DNA from 2 places in the Peribacillus sp. RS7 genome. Region 1 is predicted to be linked to the other one. Evidence: a T-box and tRNA genes for the amino acid it is inferred to sense, from the RefSeq annotation. Region 1 holds a T-box; the other holds one or more tRNA genes.

Region 1 (15,187 bases):
CAGAGATTCCGATCAGGGACATCCCTAAGCTTCTCGGTAATACTTTAGGCATGAAGCAAAGGAAAGCGCCGCTGACAACTCCGGGAATGATCCAACGATCCAAAGAGAAGGTCATGAACTCTGCTGTAAAGGTGGATCCGATATTTGTTCCAAGAATAATCCCGATTGTTTGCGGGAATGTTAAGCTTCCTGCAGAAACGAGGCCGACCGTCATGACCATGACCGCCGAGCTGCTTTGCAGGATCCCCGTAAAGATGGTTCCGGCCATGAAACCTTTCCATGGCTTATCCGTTACCTTTAATAGAAAAGTCTTTAATGCTGCACCGGACATATTGAACAGTCCGATCCGTAAAACTGACATACCTGCCAAAAATATCGCAATGAATAGCAGGAATAAAAATAGCTCAAACATAACAGTCACCCCTTAATAATCTTATGGTCCATTAAGAGGAGACATGCTATAAATTGGATTTCCATGCCGTTTAGAGAAAAGTTATGATAATAACATGAATAAATTCAAAATAAGTTTGATTTAATTGGTTGACCTGCTAAAGATGATATATTATAATTGTTTAGTACATGTATAACATGTTGACAACTTGAGTTAGTGTGTTGTTTTCGGAGGGAGGGAAAGAGATGTCTAAAACCGTCGTTCGTAAAAACGAATCGCTTGAAGATGCTCTTCGTCGTTTCAAACGTACTGTATCTAAAGCAGGATCGCTTCAGGAAGCTAGGAAGCGTGAATTTTATGAAAAACCAAGCGTAAAACGTAAGAAAAAGTCTGAAGCTGCTAGAAAACGTAAATTCTAAGAGAGGGTGGAAAGATGAGTCTTCTCGAGCGTTTAAATAATGATATGAAACAAGCGATGAAGAACAAGGAAAAGGACAAACTATCTGTTATTCGGATGCTGAAAGCTTCTATTCAAAACGAAGCTCTAAAGCAGAGACAAGATTTAACAGATGATGAAGAATTGACAGTGCTCTCTCGCGAATTAAAACAACGCAAAGACTCCCTCCAGGAGTTTGAAAACGCAGGTCGTTCCGATCTCGTGGATAAAGTCCGCACCGAACTAGTATACGTAGAGGCATATATGCCTGAGCAACTTTCAGAAGAAGAGATTTCTAATATTGTTAAACAAACGATTGAAGAAGTCAATGCAACATCCAAAGCAGATATGGGGAGAGTTATGGGAGCTTTAATGCCTAAAGTTAAAGGTAAAGCGGATGGTTCTCTAGTAAACAAATTAGTACAACAACATCTATCTTGAACTCGAAACTTAAAACTCGAAACCTAACCGCAGGCAATTGCCTGTGGTTTTTGTGTATTTCATGGTTTTATGCGTATATTATTGAAGCAAAGTCCAAGATAATATGGGGTACTTTCAATTTTATTTGCTTTTTTTGAAACCTTTTTCATATACATACGTAATAACTAAAGAACAGAGTAAAGGGTTGCTTCATTTGCTCCTTATTCGAATTTTAGTTGCGGCCTGAATTTTACTGGTAAGTATCTTCATGAAATTGGAGGCACTTACAGCGTTTAATACGGGAAAGGGGGCGTTCCGTTGAAAATTTGGCGTTATTTATCTGTACTCCTGTTTGGATTGCTGTTCACCATGTCTTCATTTGGGGTATCGTCGGTTTCTGCAAAAGAAAAGATCGTTTACCATGTTCCAATTGAAGAAACGGTGGAAAAGGGGCTCTCGGCCTTTTTGGAACGTGCGCTGACCACTGCTGAAGCAGCTGATGCAGATCTTGTCGTATTCGAAGTGAATACCCCTGGAGGTGCTGTGGATGCGGCAGGGGAAATCGCAAAGTTACTGTCCGATTCACCAATTAAGACAGTTGCCTACGTCAATAACAGGGCATTATCTGCAGGTGCATATATTTCTCTAAGTGCAGATGAGATCTATATGGTACCAAGTGCTACCATGGGATCGGCGGCTGTCATTGATTCAACAGGGAACGCTGCAGGTAAGAAAGCGCAATCTTATTGGCTGGCTGCCATGAAGACTGCTGCAGAACAAAATGGACGCGATCCCATTTTCGCTCAGGCGATGGCGGATGATGACATCGATCTTCCCGAATATGGAGCGGAAAGAGGAAAGTTGCTGACATTTACAGCTGAACAGGCAAAAAAGGCTGGATATAGTGAAGGCACTGTCTCTGGGAAAGCGGAGCTGTATAGTATACTTGGGGTCGAGGATGCCGATATTCGGTCAATCGAAGAAAGCTTTCCTGAGAAACTTGCCCGCTTTTTGACCAATCCGATCGTCGTTCCCATTTTATTGACGATAGCGGGAATCGGGATTGTGATGGAATTGTTTTCACCTGGTTTTGGAATTCCAGGGGTAATTGGGATCTCAAGTCTCGTTTTATTCTTCTATGGCCATCTTGTCGCTGGTATCACCGGGTACGAATCGTTAGCTATGTTCATCATTGGGGTCATTCTCGTTCTAATTGAGTTTTTTCTCCCAGGGGGGATTATCGGACTGCTTGGATTTACAGCGATCGTGGGGAGTTTATTCCTCGCATCAGATGATCCTGTTCATATGACGATATCCTTGCTAATTGCGGTCACCGTATCCATTTTGGTATTCATCCTACTTGTAAAGGTGTTTGGAAAACAAATGAAATTTTTCAGGAAAATGATATTAACCGATGCAACAAAAACGGAACAAGGGTATGTCAGCAATCCGAATAGAGTTGATTTATTAGGTGTGGAAGGGAAGGCCATGACAGATTTGAGGCCTTCGGGAACAGCTTTGATCAAAGATGAAAGAGTGGATGTCGTGACTGAAGGAAGCTTTATTTCCAAAGGTTCGTCAATCATGATCGTTAAAGTTGAAGGATCTAGGGTGGTCGTCCGGGAAATTCCGGATTCGAATTAACATTAAAAGATACAGGAAGGATGAATCATTAAGTGATAACTTCAGGAACGATATTTATTGTACTGGCAGTGATTGCTGCCATCATCGTATTGGCAGTGTTTTTCACATTCGTACCAGTAATGTTATGGATTTCCGCTTTGGCGGCAGGAGTCAAAATCAGTATATTTACATTAGTTGGGATGAGGCTTCGCCGTGTTATACCAAGCAGGGTTGTTAATCCCCTTATCAAGGCCCATAAGGCTGGAATCAATGTTTCAACGAATCAATTGGAGAGCCATTACCTTGCAGGGGGTAATGTCGATCGCGTAGTGAATGCTTTAATTGCTGCAGAACGTGCCAATATCGTCTTACCTTTCGAACGGGGTGCAGCTATTGACCTGGCAGGTCGTGATGTTCTTCAAGCCGTTCAAATGAGCGTTAACCCGAAAGTGATCGAAACTCCGTTCATCTCTGGTGTAGCGATGAATGGGATTGAAGTAAAAGCGAAGGCAAGGATTACGGTTCGTGCCAATATTGAACGTCTAGTCGGTGGTGCCGGTGAAGAGACGATCATTGCCCGTGTAGGTGAAGGGATCGTATCGACGATCGGTGCTTCTAAAATGCATACGGATGTACTGGAGCATCCCGATTTGATTTCTAGAACGGTTTTATCAAAAGGGTTGGATTCTGGAACGGCATTCGAAATTCTTTCCATTGACATCGCTGAAGTGGATATCGGGAAAAATATCGGGGCCATATTACAGACGGATCAAGCCGAGGCAGATAAGAAAATAGCCCAGGCGAAGGCCGAAGAACGGCGTGCAATGGCTGTTGCACTTGAACAGGAAATGGTTGCCCGTGTTCAGGAAATGCGAGCGAAGGTTGTTCAGTCCGAAGCGGAAGTTCCGTTGGCCATGGCCGATGCACTGAAAAGCGGGAATCTTGGAGTGATGGATTATATGAATATCCAAAATATCACGGCCGATACGGATATGCGCGGTTCCATCAGTAAAATATCCGAAAATCCAAAGGATAACAATAATATCAACAACAATAACAATAACAATAATAATTAGGTCAGGGAAGGGAGGTCTTTAAATGGGAGATTTTATTGATTTCTTTCTCAAGAACCCATTCCTTATCGTTGTCTTGATCGGTATCTTAACGTCCATGTTAGGAAAGAAAAAGCAGCAAAATGATGATCCAAACACGCCTCCGAAAAAGAAATGGCAGGAGGTCATGCGGGAGCTTCAGGGCGAAATGTCACAAGGGGAACAGCAGCAAAGGCCTGCCCCTGCTCCCGTAAGGAAAGTAGATCAGCAGGCAACACAGGCTTTTGAAGTAATCGATGAGACGAAGAACGAAGCGAACAAAAGGATTGCGGAGCTTAGACGGCTTCAGCAGAAGTACGATCAAGAGCGTTTATATCAAAAAGCGAAGGCAGATCAAATTACATCAGCGATATCTGATAATAACAGTCCGGTCTATCGCAAAGGACCGTCTTTTGGGAAAAAGCAGCTGATTGATGGCATCATCATGTCAGAAGTGCTGGGACCGCCAAGGGCGAAGCGAAGTCTTCAGCGGTCCAGAAGGTAATTCGGCACCCCGGGCCTTTTTCAGCCTGTCCTTGATGCATGAAAAAAATAGACTTTCATTCCCTTATAATTTTGTGCTAGAACCCTCTTTCATTTCATACATTGAGATGAAAGGGGGTTCTTTTTTATGGCACGCAATTGGGGAAAAAAAGTGAAACAGCTTATGACCAAAACAATGGACCTTCCGCAAGATGTCATGATGGACCTGCCGCGAATTACTATGATCGGTCAATTACATATTTATATTGAAAACCATCGTGGCTTATTGGCTTTTACAGACAGCGAAGTACGATTGATGCTGAAAAATGGGCAGTTGCTGATAAAGGGAAACGCCTTTGTCATAAAGACGATTTTGCCGGAAGAAATCATGCTCGAAGGCAAAATTGACAAGGTTTATTTTATCAATGAATGATCCCGGGAGGTCTCCATGAAAAACCAATGGACAAACTATTATACAGGCTATGTAAAAGTGAAAGCTTATGGCAAAGGTGCAGAACGGCTGATAAATATGCTGACGAGAAGGGGGCTTCATATCTGGGAAGTGAAGCGCGTCGGCAGCGAGGCCCTGATTTTCCATATGGATGTCAGGGATATCCCTAAACTCCGTCAGGTCATGCGAAAGAGCGATTGTAAAGTAAAGTTCATGCAGGGAAAGGGTTTCCCTTTCCTAATGAAGAGGATTATGAAAAACAGCGGGTTTTTAGTGGGTCTGATCGCTTTCCTGCTTTGCATATTTGTACTTTCCAATATGGTATGGGGCATCGAGGTGCAAGATGCCAAGCCAGCAACCGAGCATGCCATCCGAAAAGAATTGGACAAGATGGGTGTGAAGATCGGTAAAGTGCAATTCTTTGTTGATGATGTGGATACGATTCAGCGTAAGCTGTCGGACCGGATTGGTGCATTGACATGGGTAGGGGTAGAGCTAAAGGGAACGACATACCATTTCCGGGTGGTTGAAAAACGGCAGCCTAAAGAGGTCGAGAAAACATCTCCACAAAATTTGGTGGCTTCCAAAAAAGCGATCATCACTGATATGTTCGTTGAAAAAGGACAATCTATAGTTAATGTGAATGATTATGTAGGAAAAGGACAGCTTCTTGTTTCAGGACTTATTGGAAAAGAGGACAAACAGGAAATTGTATCAGCACAGGGAGTAATAAAAGGGAAAACGTGGTATAAAGCGAAAGTGGATGTGCCGTTAAAAACTAAGTTTTCTGTTTTTAACGGAAATGAAACGAGCAGGCACTTTTTGAAAATGGGGGACTTCTCCCTGCCTGTTTGGGGATTCAAGGACCCAGGTTATGAAAAACAGGTAAAAGAAACGACAGTGAGGCCGTTTCACTTTCTTCAATGGGAACTGCCCATTTCCTATAAACAGGTGACCTTAAGGAGCAAGGAAGATATAGTTCGAAGTTATACGGAGGAAGAGGCGGTGAAGGAAGGCAGGAAAATGGCTAAAGCGGAATTGAAAAAGCATTTAGACGAGGAAGATGAAATCGTCGAAGAAAAAATTTTGCACGAAAGCATGGAGAATGGTAAAGTTAAATTATCTATACATTACCAAGTTATTGAAGATATAGCGATTGGACAGCCAATCATTCAAGGAGACTAACGAATGGCAGATGATGTGAAAGTAATTAAGTTGGAAATAGAATCACCTAATGAAGCGATCGCTTTATTGGGCAATGGAGATTCAAATGTAAAAGTGCTTGAAGAGGAGCTTGGGATCTCCGTCATTACCCGGGGTGAAGCGGTGAGTGTTGCCGGGGATATCGAGCGGGTAACGATGGGGCAGGATATCCTTAAGGCACTATTGACAGTGATTAGAAAAGGAATTGCAATCAGTTCCAGAGATGTGCTTTATGCGATTGAATTGGCTAGGAAAGGCACATTGGAGTATTTCGGAGAATTATATGATGAGGAAATCGCTAAAACGGCTAAGGGGAAATCCATTAAAGTCAAAACTATCGGCCAGAGATACTATATCCAGGCAATAAAGAAACAAGACCTGGTATTTGGAATTGGGCCTGCCGGTACAGGGAAGACCTATCTTGCTGTGGTGATGGCAATCAATGCATTGAAAAATGGACATGTTAAACGGATCATCCTGACACGGCCTGCCGTCGAAGCGGGCGAAAGCCTCGGTTTTCTGCCTGGTGATCTGAAAGAAAAGGTAGATCCTTATCTACGTCCGCTGTATGACGCTCTCCATGACCTTCTTGGGATGGAACAGACCCAAAGGATGATAGAACGCGGAACGATCGAAATAGCTCCTCTGGCTTATATGAGGGGCCGTACGCTTGAAGATGCCTTTGTCATATTGGATGAAGCCCAAAATACGACAGAAGCCCAAATGAAGATGTTTTTGACCCGGCTAGGTTTCGAATCGAAAATGGTTATTACGGGAGACCGGACCCAAATAGACCTTCCAAAAGGCATGAAGTCAGGTCTGGTCCGGGTAGAAGAGATTTTGAAGAATATTAAAGGCCTTTCCTTTGTTTATTTTGAACAAAGTGATGTAGTGAGGCATCCGCTTGTCGCCAAAATCATTACTGCTTACGAGCAGGCGAAGTCATAAGAAAAAATCCGCCATTTTCAATCGGCGGATTTTTCGTGATGTGTCGAAATGACCTATCATTTTGGTGAAAAAGTGGATATGGATCGAAAGAAGCTTTACATTTATTAATACGAGGTGAAAATTTATATGAAAACTGTTATGATTTTACATATCTAGAATAATAAACATCATTTTTTTTAGGAGGACCTTCCTTGAATCGTATCCAGAAATTTTTCACTCAAATAAAAGGGCTGTTGGTCCATCGTTTTTTTCAAGTGCTATTGTTTATCATACTTGGTTTGATAGCTTATGGGTTAATGTTCTCCAACGTAAAGCCGGAAAGGGTCCAGGTAGAGCTTTTTAAGCCTGCGGAACAAACAATCCGTTCAACCAAGACCGTGGAAGATACCTATAAGACGGAACAGGAAAAAGAAGAGATTTCAAAACAGGTGGCCGATGTTTATTCTTTAAAAAAAGAATATGCCAAAAATAAAGTCGACTTGATTTCATCCATTTTCGATTCAGCGATTGAGGTGAATAAAGAAACGGACCCCGATGAAGATCATAAAGAAGATGAGGGAAAAGAAGATAAAAAAGGGACCGTAAAGACGGATGCTCAAAAAGTTTCCATATTAAAAGAAAAATTGACCGATGAAGTCAATAAAGATATTGAGGAATCCGTTTTTCTTGCTTTAGTGCAGGCGGATGAAGATGAGTTGAAAATTGCGAAGGATTCAACCATTACTGCCGTGAATAATGTGATGAGCTCCCGGATCGCTGCCAGTGACGTTGAAAATGCCAAGAAAAAGGTTGTAGAGGAATTGGGCTATATGAGCATCAATAGCGATATGAAAAAAGCCTCCAATTCCCTTGCCCGTACGGCAATCATTCAGAATGTGTTTTTCGATAAGGACAAAACCGAGGAACAGCGAAGGAAAGCGGTCGAGAGCGTGGAGCCGATCAGGATCCTCCAAGGACAGATCATCGTTGAAGAAAATCAGTTAGTGGACAGGGATGTATATAGGCAGCTGGAATTGGCAGGCTTTTTAAATACCGAGTCTACCATCTACCCGTATATCGGCCTGCTGCTATTCATATTTCTGACCATTGCCGCTTTTTATTACTTTTTCCACTTTTCCATTTCAAAAAAGGACAACAAGTACAATCAGTTATTGATCTTCAGTCTTGTCTTTATCCTTTCAATGGCTACCATGAAAACGGTCAGCATTCTGGCAGACCTTAAAAATTCGAATTTGGAATACATTTTCCCGGGTGCCATGGCGGCGATGCTCATCAAGATATTATTGAATGATAAGTTAGCGGTAGCCATGATCATATTGTTAGGTTCGTATGGTACGATTATATTTAATGGTGATACACCTGGAAATCTGGATTTCTCGATGGGGCTTTATATCATTTTCGGGGGATTGACGGCAATCATCATCTTATCAAGACCCAATTTCAAATCAAAGGTGTTGGTAGCAGGGCTGCTATTGTCCTTAATCAATATCGCATTTGTTTTTTCTCTCATTTTTATTATGGACGGCCATTATACTAGAATGGAGTATTTATATTATGCTGCTGCTGCCATAGGTTCCGGAGTGGGTTCAGCCGTTTTGACAATGGGGCTGTTGCCGTTTTTCGAGGCTGGTTTCGGGATTTTATCATCTATTAAGCTTATCGAGCTTGCGAATCCCAATCATCCGTTACTGCGGAAGATCTTGATTGAGGCTCCTGGGACTTATCATCACAGTGTAATGGTCGCCAATTTGGCGGAATCTGCATGTGAAGCCATCGGGTCGAATGGATTGCTGGCAAGGGTCGGCAGTTATTATCATGATATCGGTAAAACGAAGCGGCCGCATTTCTTCATCGAAAACCAGATGAATGAGGAGAATCCGCATGATCGGCTCCAGCCGGAAACGAGCAGGGATATCATCATTGCCCATGCTGTAGATGGCGGGGAGATGCTGCGCAGTCAAAAATTCCCGAAAGAGATTGTGGATATTGCAGAGCAGCATCACGGGACCACTTTATTGAAATTTTTCTACCATAAGGCAAAAAAACAGGATGAAGCCACACTGGAAGCAGCTTACCGATACCCCGGGCCAAGGGCGATAATGAAGGAAGTAGCTGTCATAGGCATTGCCGATAGTGTGGAAGCTGCAGTGAGATCGATGCAGCACCCAACGCCAGAGAAAATTGAAGAACTGGTAAGTTTCATCATTCAGGATAGGATTCAAGATGGTCAATTTGATGAATGTGACATTACTATGAGAGAATTGAGTATCGTTAAGCATTCCTTATGTGAATCGCTGAATGGTATCTTCCACTCCAGGATTGAATATCCGGAGACGGATAAATTAGGACAGAAGGTGAAAGAATGATTTTAGCTATCGATTTAATGGATGAAACGAACGAAGTAACTGAAGAAGCCCAGCGACTTGTTGAAAGCATTTTGCAATTTGCTGCAAAAAATGAAAACATTGAAAAAGATACCGAGCTGTCTGTTACATTTGTAGACAATGAGAGAATTCGGGAAATCAATAAAGAATATCGTCACAAAGATTCAGCTACCGATGTCATTTCTTTTGCACTTGAAGAAATGGGAGAAGATGAAGTGGAAATTGTCGGGGCGGAAATGCCACGCATGTTAGGCGATATCATCATTTCAATTGAACGCACGAAAGAGCAGGCTGAAGAATATGGTCATTCTTTTGACCGTGAACTTGGATTTTTAGCGCTGCATGGTTTTCTTCATTTATTGGGATTCGACCACATGAATGAAGATGATGAAAAAGTGATGTTCACTAAACAAAAGGAGATCTTGGAAGAATATGGACTTTCAAGAGAAGGGTAAAAAAAGGTATCCTCTATTAAAAAGTTTCTCTTTTGCCTGTCAGGGAATTTTGGAGGCTGTTCGAACGGAACGCAATATTAAGATTCATTTCGCGTTAACGGCAATCGTCGTATTCTTTGGCTGGTACTTCTCGTTGAATGGGATGGAATGGCTTTTCATTTTGGCAGCCATTGCCGGTACGATTACGTTAGAGCTCGTTAATTCAGCGATTGAAAGGGTAGTTGACTTGGTGACGGATCAAATCCATCCCCTTGCCAAGCAGGCAAAAGATATTGCAGCCGGAGCTGTATTCATATATGCTATATTTTCTATAATAGTTGGATTGATTATCTTTTTGCCTAAGTTTGGCCTGTAGGTTGCCGAATGGTACTCAATTTGAAAGGAAGATGTGAATTGAATACGAATGAATTGATTGTGGAAGCTAAAAAAGCAAGGGAAAAAGCATATGTGCCTTATTCCAAATTTAAAGTGGGGGCAGCCCTTTTAACCGCTGATGGGAAGGTCTATCATGGTTGTAATATAGAAAATGCTGCATACAGCATGTGTAATTGCGCCGAAAGGACCGCTTTATTCAGCGCTTATGCCCATGACGATAAAAAATTCACTAAACTTGCAGTCGTGGCAGATACCGATGGTCCCGTTTCTCCATGCGGGGCGTGCAGGCAGGTTATTTCAGAACTGTGCGAACAGGATATGCCGGTTGTTTTGACCAACTTAAATGGGGATATAAAAGAACTAACAGTAAAGGAATTGCTTCCAGGAGCTTTTTCACCGGAGGATTTAAATGGAAAAATTATTTGATGATACACAAGTAAAAGGTTACAAATCTGGTTTCATTTCGATTATTGGACGACCTAATGTTGGAAAAAGTACGTTTCTTAATCGTGTCATCGGTCAAAAGATCGCCATTATGAGTGATAAACCGCAAACTACAAGAAATAAGGTTCAGGGTGTACTAACACAAAACGATTCACAAATGATTTTCATTGATACACCCGGCATTCATAAACCAAAGCATAAGCTTGGTGACTTCATGATGAAAGTGGCAACGAATACATTGAAAGAAGTCGATTTGATTCTCTTCATGATCAATGCGACTGAAGGGTACGGACGCGGTGATGAGTTTATCATCGAAAAACTTCAATCCGTAAAAACGCCTGTTTTCCTGGTTGTAAACAAAATCGATGCGATGCATCCAGATGATTTACTTCCGATCATTGAGAAATACCAACAGCTTTACCCTTTTGCGGCAGTCGTTCCGATTTCTGCGCTTGAAGGAAATAACGTCGAGACATTGCTTGCACAAATCAAGGAACACTTGCCTGAAGGTCCCCAGTTTTATCCAGCCGATCAAGTGACCGATCACCCGGAACGTTTTATCATTTCCGAATTGGTCCGCGAGAAGGTGCTGCACCTGACACGTGAAGAAATTCCGCATTCAGTGGCTGTTGTCATCGATTCAATTAAAAAAATGGATAACAGCGATACAATTAATGTCATGGCGACGATCGTTGTCGAACGTGATTCACAAAAAGGCATCGTCATCGGAAAGCAAGGGAAAATGCTTAAAGAAGTCGGCAGCCGTGCCAGAGTGGACATCGAAAACTTATTGGGCTCGAAAGTTTTCTTGGAACTGTGGGTAAAGGTACAGAAGGATTGGCGTAACAAAGCCAGCCAGCTTCGTGATTATGGTTTCAATGAGAGCGAGTATTAATTAACAAAATTTACGCGTCATGAAAGTTTGGAAAACGGTCAAGCTAATCATATGGTCGGATATTCATATTGCTAGTTAAAAATGAAAGGTGGGCTTTATATGTTGGATTTTACCTGGGAATTATTTAGTGAAACAGGTAATGTGGACACCTATTTGCTGTTTAAGGAGATAGAAGTCGAGAGACAGGAAAGACACTTGGTATTGAATGATGAGCTAGCAGAAATTGATTTTCCTGTTTCATAGGTTAGTCTTGGCGAGCATGGGTGGTGTCTTGGTATGCTCCAAAAATGTGAGGGCATTGTCATAAGGCGAACTGCATATGGAGAAAATAACAAAATCATTACTATATATACCCGTGAGCTAGGAAAAATTGGCGTTATGGCGAGGGGAGCCAGTAAACCTAACAGCAGGCTTTCTGCCGTCACACAGCTTTTTTGCTCCGGGTATTTTCTTATAACCACATCAACCGGACTCGGAAGTCTTCAGCAAGGCGAAATGGTCGATTCACTCCGTTTCATTAGGGAGGATCTTTTTGCCACTGCTTATGCCTCGTATATTGTTGAATTGCTTGATAAAAGCGTCGAGGATAAGAAACCGAATCCATATTTGTATGAATTGCTTTCGCAAACCTTGCATTACATAAACGAGGAATATGACGCAGAGGTTTTGAAATTCATTTTTGAAATGAAGATGCTGCCCGTCAATGGGATTAACCCAGTGCTGAATCAGTGTGCCGTATGTGGTGAAACGGAAGGGGAATTCTCCTTTTCGCTTCGGGAAGCGGGCTTTATCTGTCACCGCTGTCTAGGGAAAGACCCTTATCATTATAAAATTTCACCTGCAGCCGTCAAATTGCTGCGGATCTTTTATTATTTCGATTTATCAAGGCTCGGAAACATTTCCGTCAAGCCTGAAACGAAAAAAGAACTACAGAAAATCATCGATGCTTATTATGAGGAATATTCTGGTCTGCATTTGAAATCAAAAAAGTTCCTGAAACAGATTGATACGATGAAAGATATGTTTTAGGATCTGACCTATTGACATTCCATGCTAGTTTGTATAAAATTCTAATCATCAAATTAAGAAGATTGCGTTGATGGAAAAGAGTATCTGTCATTCTCCATAAAAAGCGAACCCGGGACGGTGGAAGCCGGGATATGGATTTACAGGGAAGGGCGTTTCCGGAGCATGTTGCTTTGAAAAGAGGCCGTTTTATAAACGGCAATTAGGGTGGAACCGCGGGTATACTCTCGTCCCTATGCATTTCGCATAGGGACGGGAGTTTTTTGTTTGCCGAAATGTGAATGGGTTCCGAACCTTTAATTTTCAAAGAGCCGTTTTAAATAACCTGGAGGTGTACGATGAATATTCAAAATATGATTTTAACGTTACAAAAGCATTGGTCTGAACAAGGCTGTATATTAATGAATGCTTATGATGTCGAGAAAGGGGCAGGAACGATGAGCCCATACACGTTCCTGAGAGCCATTGGACCTGAGCCATGGAGCGTTGCTTACGTGGAGCCATCCCGCCGTCCGGCTGACGGTCGTTATGGTGAGAATCCTAATCGACTGTATCAGCATCATCAGTTCCAAGTGATCATGAAACCCTCGCCTGACAATATCCAAGAGTTATATTTGGATTCCCTGCGTGCATTGGGGATTAATCCGCTTGAGCATGATATTCGCTTTGTGGAGGACAATTGGGAAAACCCATCACTAGGGTGTGCTGGTCTTGGTTGGGAAGTTTGGCTAGATGGAATGGAAATTACGCAATTTACATATTTCCAACAAGTGGGTGGCCTTGAATGTAAACCGGTTTCCGTGGAAATTACATACGGGATCGAACGTCTCGCCTCTTACATTCAAGATAAGGAAAACGTATTTGACCTAGAATGGACAGAAGGATTCACAGTTCGGGATATATTTGGACAGCCGGAATACGAACATTCAAAATATACATTTGAAACCTCCGACCTTGATATGCTGTTTCAACTTTTCACAATGTATGAAAAGGAAGCGCATCGCCAAATGGAAGAAGGGCTTGTACATCCTGCATATGATTATGTTTTGAAATGTTCACATACATTCAACCTTTTGGATGCGAAAGGTGCCATCTCGGTGACGGAAAGAACTGGATATATTGCCCGGTGCCGTAACCTAGCGCGTAAGGTTGCCAAAACCTTCTATGAAGAGCGGGAAAAATTAGGCTTCCCGATTCTTAAAGTGAAAGGGGAGAATACAAATGAGCAAGCGTGATTTGTTATTGGAAATTGGATTGGAAGAGCTGCCAGCCCGTTTTGTGACAGCATCCATGAAACAGTTGTCTGATAAAGTGCAGCAATGGCTAACGGAAAAAGCGATTGATTTCGGAACGGTTGAAGCCTTTTCCACACCAAGACGTTTGGCTATATTGGTGAAAGACGTGGAAGAATCACAAAAGGATATCGAAGAAGAAGCAAAAGGACCGGCTAAGAAAATCGCTGTGGACAGCGAAGGTAACTGGTCTAAAGCCGCATTGGGATTCGTCAGGGGCCAAGGCATGACTTCAGAGGATATTTATTTTAAAGAACTCAAGGGTGTGGAATATGCCCATGTGAATAAATTCATAAAAGGACAGCAGACTGTTCAGCTTTTATCCGAGCTGCAGGAAATCATCAGTGGTATGACGTTCCCGAAAAATATGCGCTGGGCCAATCAAGAGCTCCGCTTCGTCCGTCCGATTAAATGGCTGATTGCCTTATTCGGGAATGACGTAGTGCCATTTAGCATCGCTGATGTGGAAACGGGCCGTGAAACAAAGGGACACCGTTTCTTGGGCGATAGCTCAATCATCGAGCAGCCGGATCAGTACGAAGAAACGTTAAAAGAACAATTTGTAATGGCTGATCCAGATAAACGCCGACAAGTTATTTTAGATCAGATTAAAGGGCTTGAGCAAGAAAAGGGCTGGATCATCCCAGTCGATGAAGAACTGCTTGAAGAAGTGAATAATTTGGTAGAGTATCCAACGGTGTTATTTGGACAATTTGAGGAAGAATTCCTTGAGCTTCCAGCAGAGGTATTAATCACATCAATGAAGGAACACCAACGTTATTTCCCTGTTAAAGATCAGGACGGGAAGCTGCTTGCTTTCTTTGTAACCGTACGTAACGGGGACGATCGCCATTTGGATAAGGTTTCTAAAGGAAATGAAAAAGTCTTGCGAGCCCGCCTATCGGATGCAGCATTCTTCTATAAGGAAGATCAGAAAAAAGGGATTTCGGAAGCTTTGAAAAAGTTGGACAGCATCGTTTATCATGAAGAAATTGGTACATTGGCCGAGAAAGCTGCCCGGGTAACTGCAGTGACCGGTGCCCTTGCTGATGCTTTGAATTTAAAGGCAGAAAAAGAAATGGCGCTTCGTACAGCAGAAATTGCCAAGTTCGATTTGGTGAGTCATATGGTTTATGAATTCCCTGAATTGCAAGGGTATATGGGTGAAAAATATGCGCTCCTAAAAGGAGAAGCCAAGGAAGTGGCCGCGGCTATCAATGAACACTATATGCCAAGGCATGCAGATGACAATGTGCCGCCTTCAGTCATT
Region 2 (15,187 bases), 2.8 Mb from region 1:
CAATGAAAATCGTTAAGCGCTTTCAAAATATTTCTATCTGCCTTTAATTTTAAAATGGGAACTACATAAACATACGAAAACCTACAAATTCTAAAAAATAAAAATCCACAAAAAAAAACGTGATTAATTCACATCAACTGTTACCATTATTTGTTGATAGAAAAACAGATTGGTTTTGCCATAATTGGTACTAAGCCGTTTAATCAGGAACAAAGTAAGCGTTGTATTGAAGCCAATGAAACTGTATACTGATTTTTTAAACAAATTGGGAGGTGACGACTTGAATCTCAGTACGTTAATGAAAAAAGAGGTCAATATCCTTGTTCTGATGTTGTTAACAGTACCATTAGCAGGCGAATTGAGTTTTTATCCTTTAAATGAAACGTTTCGAATAAGTTTTGGTCCGCCTGCACTTTTCTTCTTTTTACTATTATTACAGAAAACACCTGCCATTTTTTCAGGCATCTTGACAGGAACAATGGTTGTGGTATTTCGAATCCTAATAGACTTTTTCATGCATGATAATTTTTCCTGGACTTCTTCTTTCCAAGTCCAATATCCTAGTTTTTTCTTTTATTTCACCTATTCCTTTCTTTTTTCTTTAGTGAAAATACACCGCTTTCAAAACCGATCTTTAGTTATTGGGTTTATTGGTCTCATTATCGAAATATTGTCCGACTCTGTAGAATTATTCTTTCAATATATTGTATTAGAAACAACGATTACGTTAGGTTCACTAAATGAGATGATCGTGATCGCATTCGGCCACAGTTTTATCGTTTTAAGCTTTTTTAATATGATGAAACTTTATGAAGCACAATCACGAGAAAAGCAAATCAGAAAACAAAATGAACATATGCTGATGCTCATTTCAAATTTATATGAGGAAACGATTCATTTAAAAAAAACATTAAAAAATGCAGAGAATATTACAAAGAAATCGTATGATTTGTATCGTGATTTAAAAGAACTGGAAAAAAGGGAAAAGCAACCTGATGTTCCTGCACAGCAATATAGTCAAAAGGCTTTGCGTATCGCGGGTGAAATGCATGAAGTTAAGAAGGATAATCAACGAATTTTTGCTGGTCTATCTAAATTGATCTCCAATGAGAGTTTTAAAGATTATATGAATGCTGCTGAACTCTTTCATTTAATTATCCGAATTAATGAAAAATATGCCTTATCACTTGGAAAGGATATTCAATTTGAATACTCATTGGATGGAAATAACCATTCACATTATCATGTATATACCGTATTATCTCTTTTCAATAATTTAGTCGCTAATGCAGTGGAAGCAATTAAAGAAAAGGGAATCATTCGTTTAAGTTTGTGTGAAATTTGCGACAATGTAGAATTTAAAGTGGCTGATAATGGACCTGGTATCCCTCAAAAATATCAGACCGTTATATTTAAACCTGGATTCACTTCAAAATATGATCAATACGGAACACCTTCAACAGGGATTGGACTCTCATATGTTAATGAAGTCGTGAAAGAACTGGGGGGGGACATCCTATTTGAAAATAAGCTTAACGGGGCCCTTTTTTCAATAAAGTTACCAATTCATAAGTTGATTCAGAGAGGATGATTTCATGCGTTTTTTTATAACAGATGACGATTGTGCTATACGTTCAAACTTAAGCCAAATCATTGAGAACGAAGATTTAGGAGAAGTGGTGGAGGAAGCGGAAGATGGAAGTTTATTAGAAGGACATATTTTGAATTTAAAACAAATTGATATATTATTCATTGATTTATTAATGCCCATTCGAGATGGCATTGAGACTCTCCGTCATATAAAAAATACATTTAATGGAAAAATAATAATGATTTCACAGGTTGAATCCAAGGAGCTAATTGGTGAAGCATACTCGCTCGGAATTGATTATTATATTACTAAACCAATCAATCGTATTGAAATATTAACGGTCATTCGAAAAGTTATGGAACGTATCCATTTGGAAAGATCGATCACTAATATCCAAGCCTCTTTAAATAGTGTATTGAGTTTTGAACAGCCAAAAGTTGCTAAATCAAATAATTTCAATGAGAACAGTATAAAAGAAGTGGGCGAATTTCTTTTATCGGAATTAGGAATCGTTGGAGAAAATGGGGCAAAAGATTTAATGGAAATGCTTCAATATTTATTTATGTATGAACGGACTTTTACTTTTAAACAGCATTTCCCGACCCTTAAAGATATCTTTGTGGAAATCACAAAGAAAAAGCTCGGAACATCAGCTGTGCAGGCTGATATTAATCGTGAAATAAAAGCTGCCGAACAGCGAATACGCAGAACCATCAACCAATCGCTGAATCATTTTGCTTCGCTCGGTTTAACGGATTTTTCAAATCCAAAGTTTGAAAATTACGCTTCTAAATTTTTTGATTTCACAGTCGTTCGCCAAAAGATGAAAGAACTGCAAAATGATTCTACAATAGTTCTTACTCCTACCCGAGTAAATACAAAAAAGTTTATTCAAGTATTCTTTTTCGAAGCGAAACGCTTGAATCCAGATGAAATAATTAGATATAGATAATCCATGAATAATCACAAAAAAACCACGGAAGTACTCAAAAAGGATAAAATCCCCTGAAAAATTTCAAGGGATTTTAGCTACGTTCTTATTTTTTCAGCAATAAATACATGAAATAAGGAGCACCGATCAATGCAACCATGATACCTGCAGGAATCCCTTCGGGTTCAATAATATTACGGCCTATCGTATCGGCAAGCAACAATAGCCATCCACCGATTAAAATGGCAACTGGAATGAATAATTGATTTCGAGGTCCTACCAATGATTTTGCTATATGCGGAGCCATGAGTCCAATGAATGCAATTCCGCCTGTAACGGAAACGGCAGCTGCGGCCAGTGCGACAGCAGTTATTAGCAATACGATCCGTTCCTTTTCAATCGATACACCCACTCCAATTGCGACCGGTTCACTTAAACCAAGCAGATTCAACCGATTTGCTTTATATAAAGTGAATGGGATAAGGACGATTAACCATGGTAGAACCGCCCAAATGAAGGGCCAATCCGTGCCCCAAATATTCCCCGCCAACCATTTTGCGATGAAATCGACTTTTGCCCGTTCTGCCGATGAAATGAGGACAATCATCAGGCCTGAAAGCGCCATTGAAAAACCAACCCCGATCAGTACTAACCGAACTGGTTCAAGACCGACCCTTCTTTTAAATGAGAGTATATATATTAAACAGGCCGTCAGTAACGCGCCGATAAAAGCGACAAGTGGAATCATATAAACAAATGAACCTGCGTCAATCGGGAAAAACAGAAAGAAAGCGGCAATGGCTACACCAGCTCCTGAGTTGATTCCGATGATTCCGGGATCGGCTAAATCATTGCGTGTGATTCCCTGTAGAATGGCTCCCGACAGTGCAAGGGCCATACCTGCTAAAAGGGTAATGATGATTCTTGGTAATCGGACGGAAAATAATATGAATTCCTCTTTAAACGTCCCTTGCCCGAAAAGCGTAGGAATCAGTCGCCCAAAAGAAAGATTCGAATATCCCGAACACGTCCCAATAATGATCGTAATGATAATGAGTGCGGATAATGCACCTAATATCCATCGCTGTTTTTTGACTAATGCTGACTGGATCATGAAAATGCTTTACCTCCTTTACGCACGATTAGGAGGAAGAAAGGTAAACCTATCATCGCAACAACCGCTACCACAGGCGTTTCATATGGAGAATTGATAGTACGTCCGATCGTATCGGCAAGCAACATGAAAGTGGCCCCTAAAATCGCGGACATAGGCAGGATGAATCGATAATCCGTACCCACGATAGCCCGAACCATATGGGGAACCATTAACCCGATGAATACCATATTCCCAACAAGCGCAACGGCAGCACCAGCCAGGAGAATGATGACTACGAAGAGTACCGCCTTTATTTGTGTTGTCTTTTGACCTAATCCTACCGCCACCTCTTCACTTAAGCTAAGTATGGTGAGCTGTCTGGAAAAGAGAAAGGAGATCAGGATGCCTATTAAAATGAACGGGACGATTACACGAAGCTGATTCCATGATGTTCCGATATTCCCGCCTGCAGTCCACATCGAAACATCTTTTGATACTTTGAAATAAATCCCGACACCTTCCGAAACGGCAAATAGGAATGCAGAGACTGCTGCACCAGCCAATACGATCCGTAAAGGAGAAAATCCTCCCTTTTTCATCGCACCTATCCCGAAAACCATGGTTGCCCCCACAGCGGAACCTATAAAACACGCAGTCATGATCCCTAAGTTATTAGCTGTTGGAATAAATGCCAAAGTAATGGCCAGACCCGCATTGGCTCCTGCCGTCAATCCAAGCAACCCCGGATCGGCAAGTGGATTCCTAGTCATCCCCTGCATGATGGCACCAGAAACGGCAAGTGCTGCACCAACAAAGATTGCCCCCACTTCACGAGGGAACCGGATTTCCCGAATGATTGAAATCTTTTCACCGGTAGCATTTGATGTCAGTGCTTGCCAGACATCTCTTACGGTAACATCAGCCGCACCAAATGCCATGGAAATAATGAACATGCCTATGAATACAGCAATCCCTATCATCAGTTTACATATAAATGGGATGAAACGTTGATTTTCATTAGTCATCTGTCTCTCTCATCTCTTTTTTTATAGAATAAAAGGAGAGGAATTGGAATCCCTCTCCCTCGCTGTATTATTTTCCAAGAAAACTTTTTGAAAAGAAGTCTAATTGGTATTCTAATGTTATAGGATCATTGAAGTAGAATTCTTTCGCATTAGCTTCAAAGAGTTGATTGTTTTTTACAGCAGGAATGTTTTTATACGTATCTGTTTGTTGGAATGAATTGTCCTCATCTTTATTATTACTCAAAATCACATAATCACCAGCATAGTCTGCCAGAACTTCTAAAGATAAAGCGAAGTAACCATCTTTCAACGCCGCTTCTTTTACTTTTTCAGGCATGGCCAATTTCATTTCCTGATAAAGGATTTCCGTTCCACGACCCCAATTATCGCCAAATACATAGAACTGTTTGTCAAACTTTTCGAATACCGAAACGGTAGTATCTTCACCGATTTTAGCTTTAATGTCTTCACCGGTCGCTTTTGCACGTTTTTTGAAATCATCCACCCAAGTTTGGGCTTCTTTTTCTTTATTCAAAAGCTTACCAATTTCTATGTGCTGTGTTAAATAGTCCACTTTTCCGTATGTATACGTTACGGTTGGGGCAATTTCACTTAACTTATCGACATTTTTAATCGTTGATAAACCAATGATTAAATCCGGATCCAACTCGATGATCTTTTCCAGGTTTTCGTCCGTCACTTCTTCGACATCTTTTAATTCTTTAAAATTCGGGTTCATTTTAGACCAGGAATCAACCCCTACAAGGTTAACATCCAAAGCCATTACGTTACCTGCGAAAGTAGATAGAACGACAACACGCTTTGGATCTGCCGGAACTTCAACAGGGCCATTTTCAGATTGGTAAGTGATGGTTCCTGATTTTTCCTTTTTGGAAGTGGAGCTTTTTTCTTTTTCGGTTGCCTCGTTACCACAAGCACTAATAATTAACACTAACAGCAGTATAAATGGGATCATTATCTTTTTCATTTGTTGTCAAATCTCCTTTTAGTAAATTGTATGTACTGCACATTGGTTTGTTCGTTCGTTGATCTCGTCCGATAACCGCATCAATATGGAAGACTTCCTTTAACACTTCATGAGTGATGACTTCTTCACAATCTCCCGCTTTGACTATTTCCCCGTCTTTTAAGGCAATGATATAGTCGGCAAAGCGAGCAGCTTGGTTTAAATCATGAAGAACCATGACAATCGTACGTTCCTGTTCTACATTCAGCCTCTGTAAGAGTTCTAAAACCTCTAGCTGATGCGCCATATCCAAATAGGTGGTCGGCTCATCAAGGAAGATGATTTCCGTTTCCTGGGCAAGGGCCATGGCAATCCAAACACGCTGGCGCTGACCTCCTGAGAGAGCATCCACCGGACGGAACTTAAAGTCTTTCGTGCCGGTCACTTCAAGTGCCCAATCAATCACATCATAGTCTTTTTGGGTTAGACGCCCAAAACCTTTTTGATAGGGAAAGCGCCCATATGATACGAGCTCGCCAACTGTCAATCCGCTTGCACTCTCGGGTGTCTGCGGAAGTATGGCCATTTTTCTTGCAAGGATCTTAGTGCTCTCTTTTGAGATATTCATCCCATCTAAAACAACCATACCTGATTGATTTGGAATGATCCGGGTGGTCGCTTTCAAAAGTGTGGATTTCCCACATCCATTTGAACCGATGATCGTTGTGATTTTTTTATCTGGAATTTCCACACTGAGATCTTTTACAATCAAACGTTCACCATAACCAATATTTAAATTCTCTGTATATAGGCGAACCATTTTTTAACCTCCATTTATTGAAAAATAGGTAAGTAAAAACTTAAATGAAAATGATTATCATTATCCATTACTTATTTACTATAATTCTATCTAAATATATTGTCAATAGTTATTTCATGGGTATATAAGGAGCAATTCTGATAGGATTATTGAGCTGAACCCGTTTTTAGCGACAAATGAAAACAATAAAGATCCCGGAAATATTTCCGGGATCTTTATTGTTTGGCTCATGTTCAGGATTTTGGTAAATGTCCCTTATGGGAACGGAAAGAATACTCCTAAAAGGTCATTTCATCGATCAATGTTTCTTAAACCCTTGCTTCTCCACATAATCTTTCATGTATAACCTGCTTTTCTTTCCAAGCATGGCAGCCATTTGCTCGGTCCAGGTGTCTTTTCGTTTACCTTTAGTCCGACGCTCGTAATAACTCGAGATCGTTTCATTATACTCTTCAAGCTGTCCGAGGTATTCCTGCTTATCCTCCTGATATCCATTTTCATGATAGATATTGGACTGCGGCAAACGCGGCTTTTTATCAGAACGGTTTTTCGGATATCCGACCACTAGGGCGAATAACGGAATGACCCGATGAGGTATATTCAAAATCTCTGACACTTCCGGGAGATTATTGCGGATCCCGCCGATATAGCAAATGCCAAGATCCATCGATTCTGCGGCCAGCGCTGCATTTTGAGCCGCTAGAGCAGCATCAATACAGGCAACCATGAATTTCTCCGTACTTTCAATCGATTCAGTCAGGTCCGTGTTTTCCATTTCGGAAACCATATCCTGACGATATAAATCAGCACAAAAGACGAATAGATGCCCATTCTTCTCTACATAAGATTGTGGTCCAGCAAGTTCAGCAAGCTTGGCTTTCTTTTCCGGATCTGATACCCCTATGATTGAATACGCTTGAATGTAACTTGAAGTCGATGCAGCCTGGGCACATTCCACAATCGTATTGATTTGCTCCTCAGACAATAGCTTGTCCTCAAAAGAACGAATGGAACGGTGATCTAAAATCTTCTCAATAATATGATTCAAAGCTCCCACCCCTATTCAATATGTAAAATGAAACAACCATCATCGGGGCTGAATCTACCCCGATGACAGTATGCAGTAATGAAACTCAATCTTTTGTTTTCAAATCCAATTCACGGTAATTTTGCTGTCTCAATGCTTCATAAACCAAGATGGCAGCCGTGTTCGAAAGATTAAGGGAACGTACTTTATCCGTCATTGGAATCCTTAGGCACCTATCCATATTTTCCTGGATCAGCTCTTTCGGGAGACCTGTCGTTTCACGGCCAAAAATGAAGTATATCTCACTGTCTTGATCACTGTAATCGAAGCTGGAATGCGGCTGCTCCCCGAATTTCGTTAAGTAATAAAATTCACCGCCGGCATTCTTTTCATAGAACTCTTCCAACGAATCATAATAATGAATCTTTACATTCTCCCAGTAATCGAGCCCGGCCCTTTTGAGCTGTTTGTCATCCGTTGAGAAACCGAGCGGACGAATGAGATGTAAAGACGTATCCGTCCCTGCACATGTTCTTGCGATATTGCCTGTATTTGCTGGAATCTGTGGTTGATATAAAACTACATGTATTGACACTTCATTTTCACCTCTAGTTTAAACTTCACCTTAATTATAGCATTAAACAAAAAAGACTAAAAACCAATCACCTTCCATCCAACATCGCAAAGAATTTATAAACGATATTCGGTGTATACCTAGTCGAATCCTCATACGTCCAATACCGGTGACGGCTGTTCATCGTATGGGCATTCACAAGCGGCATCCCATCCTGATCCTTCGCCGTTACGATCAAGTTATGATCAAACCGCCCATCCCCTTCGAAATCTATACAGAGGATATCACCCAAATTCAATTCCTTGGCCGTCTTCACCTGCTTTGTCCTGATGGCATTCCCGGCTTTAAGCAGATGATATAAAGAATGGGCCGTCGTCCATGTGTAACTCCAGCTTTTCCCTCTTATCCACCAGCCCTTATTTTTGTTCGGCGCCCCCCACATCGGGATTCCTCCCGCATGTAAACATTGTGAAATGTAATTCGTACAATCATCAGTGAATTTATTATAAGCAGGATTGAATTCGTTCCACCAACGCTCGGCATATTGGACGGCCTTCATCCGATCGTACTTATATGCGAGACGATCTGCATTTGGTTCAGATTCTGGCGGTACCTCTTCCGTTTCAATGGTGGGAAACAGCTCACGTTCATCCACTATATACCCATTTCGAAACCGAGCCTCCCGTTCTTCCATTTCTTCTTCTATATAAAATGAATCCTCCTGTTTCAATAAATATTGCAGGTGCACATGATAAGTCAGGACAGTATCCATGTCTTCCTTTCTCTTCGAATGAACCTTGCCAGCAGCATTCACCCGAACAATTTCCGCAGCACGGTTCCTCATCAAATCCTTTTTCAGATGTAACTTCCTTTCACTCCGTTCCTGATTATCGGAAGTATAAAACTCCACTCTTTCTTGTAAAAGGCGTTGCAATTGATTCCTCAAGTTCATGCCCTCCTTCTTACCATCTATGCTAATGTGTATGTATAAGGGCATGGACAAAAACACAACTTCATAAAATGTAGGGTTTCAACCCTTTCGAATCTTATAAATATTATAGAAGGTTTCCTTGAAGGAACTCGGAATATCTTAAGCAAAAAAGCAGCCCCGTTAATATTAACGGGGCTGCTACGTCTTACATATCATTTTGTTTCCAAGGTAAACCGAAGTCCTTTTTCTATTTCCGCCAGTACCTCTTCATCCGTTTCCTTCATTCGTGCTTCTTCCAGTATGGAAACGGCCTGCTCCCGACCAATTTTACCAACTGCCCAGGCTGCCGTTCCCCGTATGACGGGCCGCGGATCATCCTTCATGACCTGGATCAATTCAGGCAATGCCGTTTCATCTTTGAAGTGGGCCAATGCTAAAATGGCATTTCGTTGGATTGGTTTTTTACCGCGCCAAGAGCCAGATACATGGCCGTATGTCTCTTTGAATTCCCGATTTGAAATCGTAAGCAGAGGTTTCAACAGCGGTTTCGCTAACTCGGGGTCGGGTTCCATCTCTTCATGAAGATGAAAATCCATTCCTTTGTTTTTGGGGCATACGGTCTGACATGTATCACATCCATACAAACGATTGCCTATTTTCGTCCTGAACTCATCCGGTAGGAAACCCTTTGTCTGCGTTAAGAACGCAATGCAACGCTTGGAATTCAGCTGACCACCCTGAACGAGCGCACCTGTCGGGCAAACATCGACACATTTATTGCATGTCCCGCATTGATCTTCCATCGGTTGATCCGGTTCAAATGGCAGGTTGGTGATCATGTCTCCCAAGTAGACATAAGACCCGTATTCCGGAGTGATGATCATACTGTTTTTTGCACTCCAGCCAATTCCTGCCCGCTCAGCAACAGCCCGATCTGATAATTCTCCCGTATCAACCATTGACTTCGCCACTGCCCCCGGCACTTTATCTTTAATGAAATCCTCAAGTAACTGCAATTTATTCCGAAGGACGGTATGGTAATCCGTTCCCCACGAAGCCCGACAAAAAATCCCGCGCCGCTCACCTTTTGTACTTTGCGGAGCATCCTTCAATTTCGAAGGATACGCAAGCGCAATCGAAATGATGGATTGCGGTTTATCGAATATCAATTCAGGCCTGACCCTTTTTTCTATATCTGCTTCTTCAAACCCTGACTGATAATCCAGTTCCTGTTGACGTACCAGCCGACCTTTCAATTCGGTAAACGCCGTGGCCGATGTAAACCCGATTTTATCGATGCCGATCTCTTTACTATATAAAATCACTTCTTGCTTGAATGTATTCATATCCATATTAATCACCTACGTTCATTCAGTATTCCCATCGAAGCTTGTATTCATTTCAAACCATTGCTATCTATGATAAACTAATTCCAATCATTTTTGGAGGTGTAACGTCTTGGAAATTACCATATCGGCTAATCTTAGCAGCAAAATCCCTGAATTCAAAGTTGGGATCATTACATATGAAAACATCGAAGTAGGTCCCTCCCCGCAAATGGTGAAAGGAAGACTTCAATTATTTCAGGAGGCTCTTTTTTTCGACCTTGAAGAAAAGGAGTTGACCGACTTTTCCGGCATTAAAGAGTGGCGAGAGATTTTCAAGACCACAGGAACCAACCCGTCACGGTATCGCCCATCCGTGGAAGCCCTTTACCGCCGCGTTAAAAAACAGAATTACTTGACACCCATCCATTCAGCCATCGATTTGAATAACTTCTTCTCCCTTTTATATGAAGTTCCTATCGGCATTTATGATGCGGATAAATTAGCGGGTGACATCTCGATTAAGATTGGCGAGGGAACAGATGGTTATGACGGTTTGAACGGCCGCTTGAATTCCATGGAAAATATGATTACATCAGCCGATCATGATGGAGCATTCGGAAGTCCATACGTTGATTCAGAACGAACGAAAGTCACCGAAGAGACGAAAAGGGCCATCCAAATCATTTATTTACAACCCAAGACTCCAATCACTGAAGCCCATCAGCTAACGAAATCTTTGATGGACATGTTCCTTGAAATCCACGGTGGTGAAGGGACTTACTCGATTGTAGAAGGATAATCAAAATTGAACGGAACCCTTTCCACAATCGGAAGGGGTCTTTTCATAATTTCCAAGGAACTAACTAGTATCCTTTTATTAACCCTCTCGTCCCCGAAAAAGGAGTATTATGATTCCTGAATGGAAGAGCATATAAGAATGATTGAAATAGCTACTTGAAATTAATTTCATACCATTACCAAATAAGAAAAAATGAGCAGCAATAAAAAAATATGCACGTTTTTTTTATTGCTGCTCATTTTGTTAACCATTACTATAATAGTTTTCATTACCTCTTTTGACCAATTGGGTTGTTTCACTTGGCCAATCGGGCCAAATTCAGACATATAAGGTTTAATATCCAATACTGGCGTTCCATTGGGCTAAAGATAACTGTGTCCCCAAAGCCCTCACAGTTATCTTTAGCCTAGGCATCCAAGAAATCGAACTGATTGGCCAAAGGTAGGTATCTTTTCTCAAAGGGCCAAAGCAAGGCCAAATCAGCTTGGTGTATCAAGATGTGAATTGTTAAAAGTAGAGGGTTTTGGATGCCATTGGCATTGAACTGAATTTTGTCAGGTTCCACTTTATTCATATAAAATATGACTTCAATATGTGAAAATTGTTCTAATCCAAACAGGCAATCTTCTTTGAATTTGGATCCATCCATAATTATCTCGGAAATCACTTCTCCCCAATAATCATCTTCCAAATTAACTCTATTATTTTGGATTAAACCTATTGGTTCTAAAAGTAGTGACATTTTCGCTTCCCCCTCCATATTCACAATTCAAAATGGATCCATTGAACAAACTTCCCGAAATTCTCCTCTAACCATTAAAGGATCAGGATTTACGCGAAAACATGAAATATATTTACTCTCATTATCAATACTACAAGATTGGGTAATCGCATTACAAATATTCCCTTAAATACCTTTTATTCAATAAGCACCGTCTCAATAAACGTTTATTTGGACAAAAAAAGCACACTCTTGTTCAAACTGATTCTACTACCGTAGTTAATCACTTTGAACAAGAGTGTGCTGCATCAAAATAGCCCCCCCTTCTGGATACAGGTAATTTTGGACAATAAAAAAATTCCACTGTAAACAGTAGAATCCTAGTTATAATATTTAAACGCAAAGCTTCGTTCTCCAGGTAACGAAACCCTACGTTATGAGTATGTATTGGAGCGGGTGAAGGGAATCGAACCCTCATCATCAGCTTGGAAGGCTGAGGTTTTACCACTAAACTACACCCGCATAATCCTTGTAGAACTTTGTCGAATTACCAACAAAATTTATTATATAGTTTAATCTAAAAAAATGCAATAGTTCTTTTTAAAAAAATTTAAATTAATGGATTGTAACGATAATATATTCATTCACTTTAGTAAAGATGTTAAAAAGTCCCCTGATTCAGAGAACTTTTTCATCCTATATTATGTTATGACCATATGACTTCCATTAACCGCGGATAAACCTGCTGTGCCGTCTCAAGCAGCATGATTAACTTCCTGAACGCGAGATCCGGTACGATATCCCCCTCGATGGAGGATGAATACCTAATGGAAATCGTCCCATTTTCTTCATAAAGCTTTGAATACCTAAAATTAGCATTATATTCATTCAACAGTGTATGTACATCCTGCTTCTTATCAGGATTCTTCAACTCGGCGACATTAAAGCAAAATAAGTCCGCCACATTTTCATCTTCATTGAATGCAAATACTAAAAGGACCTTCCACCCGTCCTTTAACTTTTGCTCAGCTCTAAAAAAGGTGGTGCCATCTTCATTCAACTCATTCATATAGATTTTCTCACTAGTTAAAAAATCACGAAATTTAGCAACGTTTGACATGGTTCATCACCTTTCTCTATGTATTTACATTTTATAATGAAAATTGCCATTTTTACAGAGTTTTCTACAAACATTCCAATTTCATCCTTTTCACACAAGAGTGAACCACTCCATTTAACGAATGGTTCAAAAAAGGGCTCCTCGAATAGATAAGATTGATGCCATATGCTTCTCCGCTAAAAATGCTTTCTGAAAATCCAAAATCCCCTGGATATTTCAAGAGATTCTTTGATCGACCTATATCTGCCGTTATCGCCATGGTTTCAAAAACTTACTGCAATTGAGCGAGCTCCCCCTCTTAAGGTACTGGCCGATCAGAGAAACTCAACCCGGCATTATATCTTTAACTTGAAAAGGAAAACGGCCTTTCCCCGATTGAATATCGAAAAAAGGCCGCTTTTATTATAAGCTGCTTAGGAATCACAACAAAGGCCTGCCTCCGACGTATTTCCATAAACCTTATAGTTTAGCGAATTCAGGTTCCGCTACTTTTACAAGCTGTTTACCGAGGTTCGTTCCTTTAAACAAACCTAAAAATGCATCTGGTACGTTTTCAAACCCTTCAATAATCGTTTCCTCATACTTCAGCTTTCCTTCTTGGAGCCATTTTCCTAAATCCGTCGCACCCTCTTGGAATCTATCGGCATAATTTCCAACTGTGAAACCTTTCATAAGTGCACTCGTTTTGATCATCGCCGATTGCAGACGCGGTCCTAGATCTTTCCCTTCTGCATTATACGAGGAAATCGCTCCGCATAATGGAATTCGGGCATTCGCATTCAACAGTGTGAAAACAGCATCGGACACCTCGCCGCCCACATTATCGAAATAAACATCCACTCCATCGGGAACAGCTTTAGCTAAATCTGTCGCAAAACTATCCTTTTTATAATTTACGGCACTATCAAATCCGAGCTCTTTCGTTAAGTACTCAAGTTTTTCATCTGAACCAGCGATGCCAACAACCTTCGCACCTTTAATCTTAGCGATTTGTCCAACTACTGAACCAACAGCACCAGCTGCCCCGGAAACCACTACAGTTTCACCTTCTTGAGGTTTACCAATATCAAGCAAACCAAAGTAAGCAGTTAAACCGGTCATTCCAAGAATCCCTAAATGAGTTGTGACCGGAGCCACCTTGGGATCAATCACGTTGATTTCCTTTTCAGTGACAACTGTATATTCTGCCCAGTCGATATTCCCAACAACGACATCCCCTTGTTTGAAGGAATTCGATTTGGACTCTACAACTTCAGCAACAACGCCACCCGTGATGACCTTATTCAATTCAAATGGAGCAATATATGATTTGGTATCTTGCATTCTGCCACGCATATAGGGATCGACAGATAAATATAGTGTACGTACTAAAATTTCATTAGCCTTTGGTGTGGGAACTTCACTCTCAACAAAGTTAAAATCCCCTTTCGAAGGCATACCTTTTGGACGGTTTGCCAGGGTGATTATTTGTTGTTTGGTTTGTGTCATCATTCGTTCCTCCTTGGTTTTGAATACGTAATTTCGAAAAGAAGCGTATCACTGATGAAGTTCGCAGGTCAAAGAATATGATATGACTGTCTATTGCTTCCATAACACTCTTTATGTAGCCTTTAATGGATATCCTAAACTTGCTATGACCTATTATGTCCCATGTTTTTCATTCATATAAAGGTCATGAGCATAATGGCTGAATGAACAAAGGCATGGTTAATAACCTTTGAGCAAATAAGAAGACCGTTTATTTTTGGTCTACATTATATAACATACTGTCCATATTTTAGAGTGACCGTAAAATGAAACAAGAATTATGGATCAGTCAGGGATATATTCCTGATTAAACTTGGATGACATAGAGAGCTGCTTCTCACATACGGAATTCTACAATACATGGATCTCTTCCAAGAAAAATTCAACGGCCTTTTCCCTATTGAATACTGAGAAAAGGCCGCAGCTTGAAATACTCTTTTTTATTGTACACTTGACAGGGGTACCGCCCCTTCTTCTTATGAACTGGTTTAAGAAACTAACTCGTGGATAGTCTACATCAATTTTGAAATGAACATTGTTGCAATTCCAAAGTAAATAAGTAACGAGAGTATGTCATTTAGTGTTGTAATTAATGGACCGGAAGCAACTGCAGGATCGATGTTGAATTTATATAATATCAGAGGAATAATGGTCCCAGCTAAAGTCCCAATAATCAGAGTCATGACTAATGAACTTCCAACCACTAATCCCAGAACGGGATTTCCCTGCC

The links. The T-box of region 1 lies ahead of glyQ (glycine--tRNA ligase subunit alpha). A T-box ahead of a tRNA ligase gene usually reads a tRNA of that ligase, here a tRNA-Gly.
Region 2: it encodes a tRNA-Gly, which carries the amino acid that the T-box ahead of glyQ (glycine--tRNA ligase subunit alpha) is inferred to sense. The anticodon was not compared.

Annotation. Positions count from the first base shown of each region.
Region 1 is NZ_CP168135.1:210,494-225,680, reverse strand. It holds gene ACDZ29_RS01255 (Na/Pi symporter) at 1-412, opposite strand, end outside; gene rpsU (30S ribosomal protein S21) at 637-810, shown strand; gene ACDZ29_RS01245 (GatB/YqeY domain-containing protein) at 825-1,268, shown strand; gene ACDZ29_RS01240 (nodulation protein NfeD) at 1,617-2,891, shown strand; gene floA (flotillin-like protein FloA) at 2,942-3,946, shown strand; gene ACDZ29_RS01230 (hypothetical protein) at 3,969-4,466, shown strand; gene yqfC (sporulation protein YqfC) at 4,593-4,877, shown strand; gene yqfD (sporulation protein YqfD) at 4,893-6,080, shown strand; gene ACDZ29_RS01215 (PhoH family protein) at 6,084-7,046, shown strand; gene ACDZ29_RS01210 (HD family phosphohydrolase) at 7,238-9,412, shown strand; gene ybeY (rRNA maturation RNase YbeY) at 9,409-9,885, shown strand; gene ACDZ29_RS01200 (diacylglycerol kinase family protein) at 9,863-10,240, shown strand; gene cdd (cytidine deaminase) at 10,279-10,686, shown strand; gene era (GTPase Era) at 10,670-11,599, shown strand; gene ACDZ29_RS01185 (YqzL family protein) at 11,699-11,842, shown strand; gene recO (DNA repair protein RecO) at 11,876-12,628, shown strand; T-box leader at 12,687-12,863, shown strand; gene glyQ (glycine--tRNA ligase subunit alpha) at 12,964-13,860, shown strand; gene glyS (glycine--tRNA ligase subunit beta) at 13,847-15,187, shown strand, end outside.
Region 2 is NZ_CP168135.1:3,018,242-3,033,428, reverse strand. It holds gene ACDZ29_RS15240 (sensor histidine kinase) at 329-1,591, shown strand; gene ACDZ29_RS15235 (response regulator) at 1,596-2,543, shown strand; gene ACDZ29_RS15230 (iron ABC transporter permease) at 2,629-3,576, opposite strand; gene ACDZ29_RS15225 (iron ABC transporter permease) at 3,633-4,643, opposite strand; gene ACDZ29_RS15220 (iron-hydroxamate ABC transporter substrate-binding protein) at 4,711-5,631, opposite strand; gene ACDZ29_RS15215 (ABC transporter ATP-binding protein) at 5,582-6,430, opposite strand; gene nfsA (oxygen-insensitive NADPH nitroreductase) at 6,729-7,478, opposite strand; gene trmL (tRNA (uridine(34)/cytosine(34)/5-carboxymethylaminomethyluridine(34)-2'-O)-methyltransferase TrmL) at 7,564-8,052, opposite strand; gene ACDZ29_RS15200 (amidase domain-containing protein) at 8,120-8,977, opposite strand; gene queG (tRNA epoxyqueuosine(34) reductase QueG) at 9,175-10,314, opposite strand; gene ACDZ29_RS15190 (B3/4 domain-containing protein) at 10,421-11,089, shown strand; gene ACDZ29_RS15185 (hypothetical protein) at 11,537-11,632, shown strand; tRNA gene ACDZ29_RS15180 (tRNA-Gly) at 12,259-12,332, opposite strand; gene ACDZ29_RS15175 (YbjN domain-containing protein) at 12,517-12,930, opposite strand; gene ACDZ29_RS15170 (NADP-dependent oxidoreductase) at 13,390-14,418, opposite strand; gene mgtE (magnesium transporter) at 14,970-15,187, opposite strand, start outside.